Regions from separate parts of the Bacillus sp. N5-665 genome, predicted to be linked through region 2. Evidence: riboswitches for the same ligand, from Rfam matches in the RefSeq annotation. Region 2 holds a riboswitch; each other region holds the start of a gene.

Region 1 (5,183 bases), 870 kb from region 2:
CCGGAAAACGAATGTCATAACAAATTGTACCGGCGCACTCTACATCATCTAGCTTAAATTCACCTGTACTATTTCCAGCGATTAAATATTTATGTTCATCCATAAGCTGAAATAAATGTACTTTACTATATTCATTGACTAGTTCTCCTTCCTTGTTTACCACATACATTGTATTTGTAACACCTTGCTCTGTTTGCTTCGCTATAGACCCACCGACAATATGTACACCATATTGCTTCGACCATTCTTTCAGCTTTTCTTTCGTTTGCAATCCATCCCTATCTGCAATTTCAGTAAGCCTCGTTAAATCATATCCCGTTGTCCATAGTTCTGGTAAGACAATAACGTCTGGTCTTTCCTTCATCGCTTCGCTTATTTTATTTTTAGCATTCTCAATATTTTTTTCTACATCTCCAAAGACAATGTCCATTTGAATACATGCGACTTTCATTTTGTCAGCCCCATTCATAATTTTTTCTTTACAAAATACTGGAAAGATTATATCATTTGTCACTAGAATTGTAACAACTTTCAAAAGAGGTGGAAAGTATGAAATTATTTCAACCTTCTGAGATAGTAACATCATTGCCAACACAATTTTTCGCTTCACTTGTTGCAAAAGTTAACAAAGTCGTAGCAGCTGGTCACGATGTTATTAATCTTGGTCAAGGTAATCCAGATCAACCAACACCGCAGCATATCGTAAAAGCTTTACAAGATGCTGCTGAAAAGACCATTCATCATAAATATCCGCCATTTCGCGGACACGAAAGTTTAAAAGAAGCCGTGGCAACATTCTATCAACGCGAATATGATGTAGTAGTAAATCCAAAAACAGAAGTTGCTATTTTGTTTGGTGGAAAAGCTGGATTAGTAGAATTACCACTTTGTTTTACAAACCCTGGTGATACTATTCTCGTTCCAGATCCAGGCTATCCAGATTATTTATCAGGAGTTGCTTTAGCAAAAGCACAATTTGAAACAATGCCGCTTATTGCAGAAAATAATTTTTTACCAGATTATACAAAAATTGATGCCACTACCGCTGAGCGTGCAAAGTTAATGTTTTTAAACTATCCAAATAATCCTACCGGTGCTACTGCATCAAAAGATTTCTTTGATGAAACCATTCATTTTGCTAATAAACATAATATATTAGTCATTCATGATTTTGCTTACGGTGCTATTGGATTCGATGGTCAAAAACCTGTTAGTTTCTTGCAAGCAGACGGTGGTAAAGATACAGGTATTGAAATTTACACTCTATCGAAAACTTTCAATATGGCTGGATGGCGCATCGCTTTTGCTGTAGGGAATGAAAGTGTGATTGAGACAATTAACTTATTACAAGATCATATGTATGTTAGTATTTTTGGTGCAGTTCAAGATGCTGCCCGCGAAGCACTATTAAGTTCACAGTCTTGCGTAATAGACCTTGTAAATAGTTACGAATCTCGAAGAAACGCTCTTGTTTCAGCTTGTCACTCAATTGGTTGGAATGTAGATATTCCAACAGGCTCATTCTTTGCATGGCTTCCTGTTCCGAAAGGATATACATCTGAGCAATTTTCTGATATTTTACTAGAAAAAGCACACGTTGCAGTTGCTCCTGGTGTTGGATTTGGTGAACATGGCGAAGGATATGTCCGTGTTGGTCTCTTGCATACAGAAGATAGATTACGAGAAGCCATTAATCGAATTGATAAATTAAATTTTTTCAAAAAATAATTGACAACATGAAAAATATCTGACAAAATTCAGTTATCTTAAAAATTTAAACATTTCTAAATACTTCTTATCAAGAGCAGGTGGAGGGACGAGCCCGACGAAACCCGGCAACCGATCTACAATTGTAGACACGGTGCTAATTCTCGCAGCATTATGCTGACAGATAAGGAGCTGGTTGTAAAAAAACCTCTCCTTAGCTGAGAGGTTTTTTTATTTAACTAGGAGGTTTTAACAATGAGCGGAATTATAGCAACGTATTTAATCCATGATGATTCACATAACTTAGAAAAAAAGGCCGAGCAAATTGCACTCGGTTTAACAATTGGCTCTTGGACTCATTTGCCACACTTATTGCAAGAACAATTAAAACACCATAAAGGCAACGTCATTCATGTTGAGGAACTAGCTGAACAAGAACATACCAATTCGTATTTACGTAAAAAAGTTAAACGCGGGATTATTAAAATCGAATATCCGTTATTAAACTTCAGTCCGGACTTACCAGCAATTTTAACAACTACATTCGGAAAGCTATCACTTGATGGTGAAGTGAAATTAATCGACTTAACATTTTCAGACGAGTTAAAACAATATTTCCCTGGTCCAAAATTCGGGATAGATGGTATTCGAAATCTTTTACAAGTGCATGAGCGTCCCCTTTTAATGAGTATTTTTAAAGGAATGATTGGACGAAATATTGGTTATTTAAAAACGCAATTACGCGATCAAGCAATTGGTCGTGTAGATATAGTAAAAGATGATGAAATATTATTTGAGAATACATTAACACCACTTACGAAACGCATTGTATCTGGAAAAGAAGTTTTACAATCCGTATATGAAACATACGGACATAAAACGTTATATGCCGTAAATTTAACAGGACGAACTTTTGATTTAAAAGAAAATGCGAAACGCGCAGTGCAAGCTGGGGCAGATATTCTATTATTTAACGTATTTGCTTACGGACTAGATGTACTACAATCACTTGCAGAAGATGATGAAATCCCAGTTCCTATTATGGCACACCCTGCTGTAAGTGGTGCTTATTCAGCATCCAAGTTATATGGAGTTTCCTCTCCATTATTACTAGGAAAGCTACTACGTTATGCTGGGGCTGACTTTTCATTATTCCCATCTCCATACGGAAGTGTTGCTCTAGAAAAAGAGGAGGCTCTTGCTATCTCAAAATATTTAACTGAAGACGATGCATTTTTCAAGAAGAGTTTTTCTGTTCCGTCTGCTGGTATTCACCCTGGTTTCGTTCCCTTTATTCTACGAGATTTCGGTAAAGATGTTGTTATTAATGCTGGCGGCGGGATACATGGACATCCGAGTGGAGCGCAAGGGGGCGGTAAAGCTTTCCATACTGCAATTAATGCTACTTTGCAAAATACACCACTCCATGAAGTAGATGACATAAATTTGCATAGTGCACTTCAAATATGGGGAAATCCCTCTCATGGGGTGAAATTATGAGTATTCAAGTATTTTGTGATTTCGATGGCACGATTACAAATAATGATAACATTATGTCCATTATGGAAAAATTTGCACCACCAGAAGCCGAAGAAGTAAAGAATAGAATTTTATCACAAGAGCTGTCTATTCAAGAAGGTGTTTCTCAATTATTTCAATTAATACCTACTAGTCTACACGATGATATGATTCAATTTTTAATAGAAACTGCTGAAATCCGTAGTGGTTTTCATGAATTTATACAATTTGTAAATGAAAATAACATTTCTTTTTACGTTATATCAGGTGGAATGGATTTCTTCGTCTATCCACTCTTACAAGGAATCATTCCAAAAGAGCAAATTTACTGTAATGAAACAGACTTTTCAAATGAATTCATTACAGTTAAGTGGCCTCATCCTTGTGATCATCATTGTCAAAATCATTGCGGATTATGCAAATCATCTTTAATCCGTAAATTAAGTGATACGAATGACTTCCATATTGTGATTGGAGATTCAATTACTGATTTACAAGCTGCGAAACAAGCAGATAAAGTATTTGCTCGCGACTTCCTTATTACAAAGTGTGAAGAGAATTATATTGCTTATACACCGTTTGAAACATTTCACGATGTTCAAACCCAATTAAAACATTTGTTGGAGGTGAAATCATGAAACAACTTTTTCGTCAATGGTATGACTTAAGCGAGATAAAAAAAGAATTAACAACACGAAATTGGTTTCCAGCAACGAGTGGTAATATTTCTATAAAGGTTAGTCATGAGCCACTTACTTTTCTTATTACAGCAAGTGGTAAAGATAAAACAAAAACTACTCCAGATGATTTTCTATTAGTAGATCATCTAGGGCTTCCCGTATTAGAGACTGAATTACGCCCTTCAGCAGAAACAATATTGCATACACATATTTATAACAATACGAATGCTGGGTGCGTACTTCATGTTCATACAACTGATAATAATGTCATCACAAATTTATATAGTGATGCAGTCACCCTTCAAAATCAAGAAATTATTAAAGCTCTCGATATTTGGGAAGAAGGTGCAACAATTCACATTCCTATTATCGAAAACCATGCCCATATCCCAACGCTTGGAGAAAACTTCCGAAAACATATACAAGGAGATTCGGGAGCAGTATTAATCCGTAACCACGGTATTACCGTATGGGGCCGAGATAGCTTTGATGCAAAGAAAAGATTAGAAGCTTATGAGTTTTTATTCCAATTTCATATAAAACTATTATCAATTCAAGGAGGCGTTTCTAATGGCGCAAATTCGTATTCATGAAGTAAATACTCGCATCGAAAATGAAGTAGAAGTATCTAAATTTCTACAAGAGGAAGGCGTTTTATATGAGAAATGGAATATTTCTAAGCTTCCTACTCATTTAAATGAAAATTATTCGTTAACAGATGAAAACAAGGCTGAAATATTAGCTGTGTTTTCAAAAGAAATCGCTGATGTTTCAGCGCGCCGAGGCTATAAAGCACATGATGTAATTTCACTTTCAAATAGCACACCTAACCTTGACGAATTATTAATTAACTTCCAAAAAGAACACCATCATACCGATGATGAAGTTCGCTTTATTGTTAGTGGTCATGGCATCTTTGCTATTGAAGGAAAAGATGGGAAATTCTTTGACGTTGAACTTGAGCCAGGCGATCTCATATCTGTTCCTGAAAATGCAAGACATTATTTTACCTTGCAAGATGATCGTCAAGTTGTAGCTATTCGTATTTTTGTTACAACTGAAGGCTGGGTTCCAATTTATTAAGGTAGTTAGTTGAATAAAAGGACTTGGATCCCCTTTTCCAACCTTTTATTCACTCTACATATATACATCCTCCTATGGAACAGGCTTATTTCAAAAAGTGAAATAAGCCTGATTTTTTATTTTCTCAAACATATGAGTCCTTCTATGCCAAAACAATCTCCCCTTCTATTTTTTAAGCAAATTTTTCAACACTTT
Region 2 (5,183 bases):
ACCAGAGAAACCTTCGTTTAAGTAACGTTGTGCCATTTCTGGATCCATTTCTAGGAATTCCATGTTTTTATCTAATGTACGGATAAATTTCATAAGAGAAATTTCATCGCCCTCTTCACGACGTGCATTAATTGCAGAACGTAAGAAGTCAGCGTTTGTTACTCCGCTAATTTCACTTGGATATTGCATTGCTAGGAATAGACCTGCTTGTGCGCGCTCGTCTACTTCCATTTCTAATACATCTTCACCGTCGATGATGATGCTACCTTCTGTTACTTCATACTTTGGGTGACCCATAATCGCAGAAGATAAAGTTGATTTACCTGTTCCGTTAGGTCCCATAATTGCGTGGATTTCTCCACCTTTTACTTCAAGGTTTACACCTTTTAAAATTTCTTTGCCATCAATTGATACGTGTAAGTCTTTAACCGTTAATGTAGAACCAGCCATCTCAATACCTCCATTAATCCTATATATACATTTTAAAAATTCCTAAAACGTTCATATTCTCATTTTATTCTCATTCTAATCTTATATCAAATAAAATGATATCGCAAACGACGAAAAAAAGTAACAATTTTTTCACAAATGTATATAAGTATTTCCCTTGCATCCTTATATAATACACCTTTCTTCTTATTTATATAAAGAAAAAAGGACTGGGAATTTCCCAGTCCTTTCCTTGTGTTTATTCACTTACCGGAAGTACAGCACCTTTATATTCTTTATTAATAAAGTCTTGAATTTCTTTTGAATGCAATACTTCTACTAATTCTTTAATTTCTTTTTTCTTCTCGTCACCTTTACGAACTGCAATAATATTTGCATACGGAGAGTCTGATCCTTCAATCGCAATTGCATCCTTTGTTGGATTTAATTTCGCATCAATTGCATAGTTTGAATTAATGAATAAAGCATCACCTTCATTATTTTCATACAGCTTTGGTGACAATCCAGGCTCTACATCTGTTTTAAACTTTAAGTTTTTCGGATTTTCTACAACATCTTTTACTGTCGCTTTAACAACATCTACACCGTCTTTTAATTTAATAACGCCGCCTTTTTGTAACAATGCGAGCATACGGCCACGCTCCGCTACGTTATTACTCATGATAACTGTTCCGCCATCTGGCAATTCTTTTAAACTTTTATATTTCTTAGAATAAATGCCCATTGGCTCTAAATGGATTTTTCCTGCGTTTACAATTTTATATCCCTTTTCTTGAATTTCTTTATCTAAGTAAGGAATGTGTTGGAAGTAGTTCGCATCAATTTCCTTATCCGCTAACGCTTTATTCGGCAAAACATAATCCTGGAACTTTTTAATCTCTAATTTAATGCCCTTTTTCTCTAGTATCGGCTGTGCCTTTTCTAAAATAACAGCGTGCGGCACGTTAGAAGCTCCCACAACAAGCTTATTCTCTTCTTTCCCTCCGCAAGCAGCTAATGTAAATACAGACAGTGCTGTAACAACTGATAGTAGAATCTTTTTCATATGATGTCCCCTTCTCCCCTATAGTTATGTAGTTATAAAAAAGGGCCGGCATACACCAGCCCTTTTCAGCAATTATTCTTTTACAGGAACAACTGCTCCTTTATATTCTTTAGTAATAAAGTCTTCAATTTCTTTAGAATGCAATACTTCTACAAGCTCTTTAATCGCTTTTTTATCTTTATCACCTTTACGAACCACTAATACGTTTGCGTATGGAGAATCATCGCCTTCAATTGCAATTGCATCTTTTTCTGGGTTTAATTTCGCATCAATTGCATAGTTCGAGTTAATTAAAACAGCGTCGCCTTCTTTATTGTTATACACTTGTGGTAATAAACCAGGCTCAATATCCGTTTTAAACTTTAAGTTTTTCGGATTATCTGCAATATCTTTTGGAGTTGCACTAACTGGATCTACTCCGTCTTTAATTTTTAAAATGCCTTCTTTTTGTAAAATTGCTAAACCACGTCCATGGTCAGTAACGGAATTACTCATAATAATTGTCGCCCCGTCCGGAAGTTCTTTTAAGCTCTTATATTTTTGAGAGTATACACCAATTGGCTCTAAATGAATTTTCCCTGCTATTTCAAAATCATATTTTTTATCTTTAATTTCTTTTTCTAAATATGGAATGTGCTGGAAGTAGTTTGCATCTAAATCCTTATCCGCTAACGATTTATTTGGTAATACGTAGTCTTGGAATTTTTTAATTTCTAATTCAATTCCTTTTTTCTCTAATAAAGGTTTAGCCTTTTCTAAAATTTCAGCGTGCGGTACGTTAGAAGCCCCCACAACTAGTTTTTTTTCATCTTTATCTTTCCCGCCACAAGCAGCTAACCCAAAAATTGAAGTTGAAATAAGTGCTGTAAGTAATAATTTTTTCATTTAAAACATCCTCCCGTTTTTTATTATCGTTTATCTATTCGAGTCGTTAAACTATCACCAATCCACTGAATGAAAAATACAACTAGTAATACACAAATTGTCGCAACGATTGTTACATCGTTATTTCCTCGCTGGAATCCTTCTAAATAAGCAAGTGTTCCAAGGCCACCAGCACCAACAACTCCCGCCATCGCTGTATAGCCTACTAAAGCAATTGTCGTAACAGTAATACCAGATACTAATGCTGGTAACGATTCTGGAATTAACACTTTCAAAATAATTGTGCTTGTTTTTGCTCCCATTGCTTTCGAAGCTTCAATTACACCTTTATCAATTTCACGAAGCGCAATTTCAACCATTCTCGCGTAAAATGGTGCCGCTCCAATAATTAAAGCTGGAAGTGCTGCACTCGCTCCAAGAATTGTTCCAAGCAGAATCTTTGTGAATGGGATTAATAAAATGATTAAAATGATGAACGGTATCGAGCGGAAAATGTTTACGAACGCTCCAATCCCCGTGTTAACCGCTTTGTTTTCCCATAAATTATCTTTCGCTGTCATAAAGAGTAACAATCCTAAAATTAGTCCTAATACAAATGTGGCAAGAGCTGCGATTGCCGTCATATATAACGTTTCACCAGTTGCTTCTAACATTTGATTCCAATCAACATTTGCGATTAACTTATCCATGTGCAATCACCTCCAGCTCTACTTGATCTTGATGTATTCCCTCTATTGCTTGTTGAATCGCTGTTTCCTCACCATTTAAATGAACAACTAAACTACCGTAAGAGCCGTTATTCGTTTGTGCTATATTTCCTTGCAAAATGCTAACTTCTATATCACTGCGTTGCATTAATCTTTGAAGTACTGGTCTTTCTACAGCTTCACCGATAAACTGCAAACGAACTACTTTACCATCTGGATACTTTTCAATTAAACTTTCAATCGTTTCATTTGTATCTTCAGAATCCGTTAACTGCTGTACGAAGCGTTTTGTAATGTCTTTCTGCGGATTGCGGAATACATCAAGTACTGGACCCGTTTCTACAATTTTTCCTTTCTCCATTACCGCCACTCGATTACAAATCTTTCGAATCACGTGCATCTCGTGTGTAATGAGTACAATTGTTAAACCGAGACGCTTATTAATATCTAATAATAAATCTAAAATTTGATCTGTCGTTTCTGGATCAAGAGCTGACGTTGCTTCATCACATAAAAGCACTTGTGGGTTGTTAGCTAATGCTCTTGCAATCCCAACACGTTGCTTTTGTCCTCCGCTTAACTGAGATGGATACGCGTCCCCTCTTCCTTCTAATCCAACAAGATGAATTAACTCGTCGACGCGTTTTCTTCTCTTCGCCTTATCGACACCTGCAATTTCAAGTGGGAACTCGATATTTTCGCGTACAGTTCGTGACCAAAGTAAATTGAAGTGCTGAAAAATCATTCCAATTTCTTGCCTTGCCTTACGAAGTTCACTCCCTGTAATTGCTGAAATCACACGATTTGCAATTGTAATTTGGCCAGAAGTTGGTTTCTCTAACTGATTGAATAATCTGATTAAAGAACTTTTCCCAGCGCCACTATATCCGATAACACCAAATATTTCACCTTTGTCTATTTTTAAATTGGCATTATCTACAGCAGTGACATCACCGCTTTTTGCTTTATATATTTTCTTTACATTTTCTAACAAGATCATGATGTTCACCCCTTTTTTTGTTTAAAAAGCGTAAGCGGCTCGTTTAGAACAAGAGGACGCCCGAATCCCTGACGTAGAGGCGCTTTTTGCCTCATAGGAAGGGATGAAACGACCGACTGTTCTAGCCGCTGAAGCTAGATTTTTGGTCGACTCCGCAATTTTTTATGTTTAATGCGTGTAGTCCACCGTTATCACTACTTTTATTATTTGAATGTCCTCCACATTCAAACAATAAAAAAACCTTTCCGCTTTAGAGAAGCAGAAAGGTTTATATGCGTATATAACAACATTATCCCTCTCTCTCATCTCTCAAAGCATTTGCTTTGCAGGAATTGGCACCATTTCAACATAAGTTGACGGTTGCCGGGCTTCACAGGGCACAGTCCCTCCACCTCTCTTGATAAGAGAAATCAGATTACATTTTCGTCTGATTTGTAATTTATGAAATTGTCTATATTTTATGAATTGAATTGTATCAATATCCATACGCCATGTCAACAGAAATTTTCGTAAAAAAAGAAACTTCAGACTTTTAAGCACCCACTGACATCGGTTTACATATATGAAACATCGATTCGACTAATAGCATCGTTCGATACGTTCCTGAATATTGTACACGTCCATCGTTCATTAACATTTGCAACCTTACATTGCCGTTCACCAATTGTTTTACATCTTCCTCATCTAAACAAACGATTTGCTCTGTTCCTCGTTCCTCATGTAGCAGCTCTATATAATCTCTTGAAATTTGTAGCGAACAACTTTCATCTCCAAAGCGGAAATTAACAGTTTTTTCTCCTTGTCTTAAAAGCGGCTCTAAATGATATTGACCATTAGCGTAATTTACAAATGATTGCAGCAAAGAATATAATTTCACCCTAAATCACATCCTTCATATCACTTTCTATTACACATACCATTCCCTCTCACTAAAGAGCAATCCTGTTACTTTCGCTCGACAAATACTGTAACCCCCCTGCATCTCGACATATTTCCCGAGAAATATGTCGAGGCGGCAAAAACTTTGCCGCCTACTTTAATTCCGTATATAAATATTCAACCGAATGAAATGCATATATCTTCTTCATGAGTGTCC
Region 3 (5,183 bases), 1.8 Mb from region 2:
TAGTTCCTTCACTTATGATATTATAGTAATAATTTACGATTCACTTTAGAAAATAAAGAAAGGAGGCTACACAATGCAAAACACAGTAAAACTAGATGAAATCGATCATAAAATTATGAACTTGTTATATGAAAATGCGAGAATTTCTGTTTCAGAAATAGGACGTATTATATCCATGACGCAGCCTGCTGTAAAAGAACGCATTAACAAACTTGAAGATCAAGGCGTTATAGCTGCATACCGAACGAAATTTGAGCCTTCTAAAATTAATAAGAACATTCAAGCATTCATCATGTTTAAAACGAGTCAATGCTCTGATTTCATCCAATTTTGTAATGCCGCTCCCGAAGTAACTGATTTATATCGAATTAGCGGGGAGTTTAATTATATGATGAAGGTCATGAGCGATTCGATGGATTCTCTCGCTACATTTTTAGACTCCTTAATGCAATTTGGATTATCGTCTCCTTTAATTGTTTTAAAGAGTGAGTTTGAGGAGAAATTGTCGTTCTGATAAGAGGGTACTAAGATAAAGATACCGAGTGTATGTGGAAAAATTTTTATATAATATAAAAAGAACCAGCCATAGGCTGGTTCTTTTTTCATTCAATTTCCTACTAGAAAATCCAGAGATACGTCTCCTTCTCACCTATCCCTGATTTCTCTGCGCCTCTCTAAACTCCTCCTTCACCTTCTCTAACAACCCTTCTACTGTAATTAATCGATACGCTGTATTTGCTAGTGCTTTTGCGGATGTAATTAATGCTTTATCTCCTAATTCTGAACGTGCTGCTTCTCTAAATTCATTCGTATGCGCAATTAAATCGTCTGGACCGATTTTAATGTACGGATGAATGGTCGGTACGACTTGGCTTACGTTTCCTGCGTCTGTTGAGCCGATGCCAAATCTTTCTTTCCGATTTACGTCTTCACCTTGTAATTCTAATTCTTCGGCTACGACGTCATTAAATGTTTTTGTTACGAGTAGTTCATCGATTTCATTTTGGAATTGATGAATTTTCACTTTCGTACCTGTTGCTAATGCTGCTCCTTGTGCGATATTTTTTACTTTTTCTGTTACTTCTGCACATCTTTTTCGCGTTGCTGCGCGGATGAAGAACCTTGCTGCGGCGTAGTCAGGAATAATGTTAGGTGCTTTTCCGCCTTCTGTAATAACGCCATGAATTTTCACATCTGACGGAAGTTGCTGGCGAAGTGCATTAATGCTGTTATACAGCTGAATAATCGCATCTAATGCGTTAATTCCTTCTTCCGGTGAAGCTGCGGCATGAGCTGTTTTTCCGTAAAAATGAAAATCAAGTGGATCGACTGCTAGTGAAGGGCTCGTTGGCGCTGTTTTTCCGCTCGGATGAATCATAAGTGCCGCATCAATATCTTTAAATAACCCCGCTTTTACATAACTCGCTTTCGCACTACCATTTGGTCCTCCTTCTTCAGCTGGAGTACCAAACACGACAACTTCCCCGCCAATTTCTTCAAGCGTTTCTGATAATGCAATCGCAGCCGCAACACTAATTGTGCCAATTAAATTGTGACCACATGCATGACCGAGTCCTGGTAAAGCGTCATACTCAGCTAAAAATGCGATAACTGGCCCTTGTTTTCCTGAACTTTTTCGCGCGATAAAACCTGTTTCATGTCCAGCTATATTGTGTTGTAACTGAAATCCTGCGCTTCCTAATAATAAACTCAACGTTCTTGATGCATAAAACTCTTGGTTACCAATCTCCGGATTCGCATGAATATCGTGACTTGTTTCTATGTACTTTTCCTTATTTCTTTCAATACTCTCTTCAATTGTTTTTCTTTGTGACGTTACTCCAGTCGCTCCCATTTTTCTTCCCCCTTATATTTTCACGTAAAAAAGCCTCTTTCTAAAAGATAGAAAGAGGCTTCTGTATATACAGTCAAAATGAGCTTCTTTCTTATCTTTCAAGTTACCTTGCTGGAATTGGCACAGTATTCATAAAGAATCCGCTGCCGAGGTGTCATAGGGCCAGTCCCTCAACCTCTCGTGATAAGAATTTTCATAAGATTATATTAAATTACATTCATTCTAAGTTCATTCCGATTAAAAGTCAAGGAATTCCTATCCGAATTTACCGAATATCTAAAAATCCTTTTAACACACCAATTGTTTCCGGTGCTTGTAATCTTGCACATACGTACGGAAATTCCATACTACCTTCAAACATCATTTGAGATGTGAGCGGTGCTCCTGCCCAAAAGATTTCATCATCGATTACGATAAACGGGAATGCTTTATTTTGTCTTTGTAACTTTACATTTTTTAACGGAACTGGTCCATCACTATACACTGTTATTTGCGCATTTGTGCGCATTAACGCTTGCCATACTCGTTTATCCACTTGCTTTGTACTTGGAAGCGAAATAATAATTTTTCGTTTTGCGGCTAAAATATCTTTCAATAACCCTTTCGGCTCTTCAAGATTCATTTCCATAAACCAGCGTAAACGTTTCGAAATTTTTCGTTCCCACAATTGTCTTGATGTCGTGCGATCATACACATCTCCGTGCCGTTCTATATGAGCTGTTAATTGTGATAACGCTTGTTTTCTCGAAAGGTTTTTACGCATATAATGGCAATCTGATAATTGAATGAACTTCCCTCTCGCTCTCGTTACGGCTACATTGACGAGGCGATGGTTTTTGTGATCAAAGAATAACACGCCAGGACGTTCTTGCGGATAACTATCCACTGTATCAAATATCATCATATCTCTTTCAGAACCTTGGAATTTATGAACTGTTGCCGCTAAAACTGGTATGTTTTGATATTTCGTTCTCTGCAACATTTCTCTAATACACGTTGATAAAAAGCGGGATTGTGCCCTGTAAGGTGTAACAACACCGATCGATTGAACACCATCTAACAGTCCGATTAACATCATTTGCATCGCTACTAAACCAGACATAATGTTAAATCGAGAACCAGAAGCAGCGTCTTTTAACGAAAAGGCTCCCATTAAACTCGTATCAAATAAAACACTTGCCTCATTTGCGAACGGTTGTAGCTGCGCAAGTTCTTTACGGTCTGAAACAGACGGATGATCATATACTCTATTTTTATAAATAAACGAATTTGTAAACTTCGATATATCCGCATGCATACGTCTTTGTTCCTGCAGCATAAATAGGTTCGGATGTGCTTCTGATTTATTGACAGAATCAACAATCCCAGCATGGTAAAACATATCTTCCCCAAGCCATTTTCGAACGAGTTCATGGTTCGCCATCGCAATTGGAGGTAACTGTAAAAAGTCTCCACAAACGACAATACGTTTTCCAAGTGAAGCAGCTAATGCAATTTGCGGAACATATGCCATACTCACTTCATCTACGACAACTAAATCAAATGTACGCTCATAAATAAGTGAATCAATGGCACATTTCGATAAAGTTGCGCCGATTACTTTCGCATTTTCAATGTATTCTTTTTCTACTTCTTTAATTTTCGCTTTTTGCTTTCGAAGATCACTTTCAATCTCTTGTATACGCTTCTTATCAGCAGAAGTCGCTTTATATGATAAAATCTTTTCACGAAGATCTTGTCGTGTTTCTTCTAAATAGAGTCTTTCTTCCCCCCATGATCCGTTCGTCGTTTCAACTAGCTTCGACGTAAGTAATGTTTCATGATTTCGTATATGTTCATGTTGACTATAACCGTAACGAACAATTTCGCCAGGTGTCCATTTCTTTTTCTTCTCAATTTGCTTCGTTACTTCGCTCATTAATACGTCTACTGCCGCATTACTATGAGCTAATACAAGTACCGATTTTCCTTTTTGATAATGAGCCGAAATAATACGTGATAAATTGTAAGACTTCCCTGTTCCAGGTGGTCCCCACACGTACGTTGTCGGATTGTAAAACGAACGATACGCCAATTCATTTTTCGGATTTTTCATCTTCTCAATATGTTTCGGACTGCTCGTCCCATCAACAAGACGCTTTATACGATTACGTTTTAACTTATCTTTATGTGCCTCTTTTAATCGCTCTTGTAGTTGCTCTAACAATTGCCACGGTTCACTGTATAAAACAGCTTCTCGTATTTCACCTTGTATATAATCATTTAATTTCAGTTCTATTTCTAATCCATGTACAGATAATACTTCTCCTGTCGCTTCCTCACCATCAAACTCAATTCGAATTGGTGAACCTTCAGGTAAGCTTACTTCCGAAATAAGCTGAAATACGTATACTGTACTTTCATAATCTGTATATAAAAAACGACCGTTCATAATAGAAATTTTACTACCACCTATCGTTTTCCAATGTTTAATTTCATACGCTAATGCATAATGCCACTCTTTCATCGTTGCCGATAATGAAGGAGTTTGAGTAGGTGTATTCATCGTATAATCTCCTTCCTTCTCCCCAAACATACTTTCTCACTATACCATATAACAAGCTAAAATTTGTAAGGTTTTTATCTTGCTTATTTTCTTAATTTTCAATAACATATTGTATATAATTTTCAGAAAGAAGGGATTTACATGCCAGTTAGAAGAATTGAACACGTCGGTCTTATGGTCGCAAACTTAGAAACATCTATTTCATTTTATGAAGAAGTAGTTGGCTTACAACTCATTAAACGTATGGGTCACCCGAATCCAGACTTAAAACTCGCTTTTTTAGGTGTGGAAGAATCGAAGGAAACGATACTCGAACTTATTGAAGGTTATAACTCTTCTCTTCCGGCAGAAGGAAAAGTACATCATATTTGTTTTAAAGTAGATTCATTAGAAGATGAAATTGAAAGAATACAGAAACACGGCGTAACCTTTCTATTAGGAGAAGAAATTGAAACATTACCAGATGGAACACGTTACATATTCTTCGCTGGTCCTGATGGAGAATGGATTGAGTTTTTTGAAACGGAGAGATAAAGTGAGACTTTAGTCAGCCTACAATTAGCGGGATAATAACTTTATTATCAACATAAGGAGTAGAAACTGATGAATACAGTTTTTATTATCGTTTTTTGGATACTTATACTCTTTCCAATCCTTTACGTAATCAAGATAAAGCATTGGAATTTAAAAGTAGCTGCCTTATTTGTTGGAAGAATTCTATTAAGTATTATCTTTTTCATAAATGGAATTGTGTTAGGACTGCAACGAAATTGGGCAGAGCCT

What was found. Region 2 has a riboswitch for S-adenosylmethionine ahead of MNO09_RS04705 (methionine ABC transporter ATP-binding protein). Riboswitches for the same ligand answer to the same signal wherever they lie in the genome.
Region 1: another riboswitch for S-adenosylmethionine. It lies ahead of mtnW (2,3-diketo-5-methylthiopentyl-1-phosphate enolase); the one in region 2 lies ahead of MNO09_RS04705 (methionine ABC transporter ATP-binding protein).
Region 3: another riboswitch for S-adenosylmethionine. It lies ahead of MNO09_RS14490 (M20 family metallopeptidase); the one in region 2 lies ahead of MNO09_RS04705 (methionine ABC transporter ATP-binding protein).

Annotation. Positions count from the first base shown of each region.
Region 1 covers NZ_CP093325.1:1,367,575-1,372,757, reverse strand. The annotation lists gene MNO09_RS09630 (carbon-nitrogen family hydrolase) at 1-535, opposite strand, end outside; gene MNO09_RS09625 (pyridoxal phosphate-dependent aminotransferase) at 550-1,728, shown strand; SAM riboswitch class I at 1,793-1,898, shown strand; gene mtnW (2,3-diketo-5-methylthiopentyl-1-phosphate enolase) at 1,963-3,207, shown strand; gene mtnX (2-hydroxy-3-keto-5-methylthiopentenyl-1-phosphate phosphatase) at 3,204-3,863, shown strand; gene MNO09_RS09610 (methylthioribulose 1-phosphate dehydratase) at 3,860-4,498, shown strand; gene mtnD (acireductone dioxygenase) at 4,476-4,988, shown strand.
Region 2 covers NZ_CP093325.1:493,869-499,051, reverse strand. The annotation lists gene sufC (Fe-S cluster assembly ATPase SufC) at 1-450, opposite strand, end outside; gene metQ (methionine ABC transporter substrate-binding lipoprotein MetQ) at 689-1,495, opposite strand; gene metQ (methionine ABC transporter substrate-binding lipoprotein MetQ) at 1,568-2,380, opposite strand; gene MNO09_RS04710 (methionine ABC transporter permease) at 2,404-3,069, opposite strand; gene MNO09_RS04705 (methionine ABC transporter ATP-binding protein) at 3,062-4,087, opposite strand; SAM riboswitch class I at 4,387-4,494, opposite strand; gene MNO09_RS04700 (hypothetical protein) at 4,620-4,964, opposite strand; gene MNO09_RS04695 (thioredoxin family protein) at 5,119-5,183, opposite strand, start outside.
Region 3 covers NZ_CP093325.1:2,308,131-2,313,313, reverse strand. The annotation lists gene MNO09_RS14495 (Lrp/AsnC family transcriptional regulator) at 74-514, shown strand; gene MNO09_RS14490 (M20 family metallopeptidase) at 650-1,855, opposite strand; SAM riboswitch class I at 1,944-2,045, opposite strand; gene MNO09_RS14485 (AAA domain-containing protein) at 2,121-4,430, opposite strand; gene MNO09_RS14480 (VOC family protein) at 4,542-4,934, shown strand; gene MNO09_RS14475 (hypothetical protein) at 5,004-5,183, shown strand, end outside.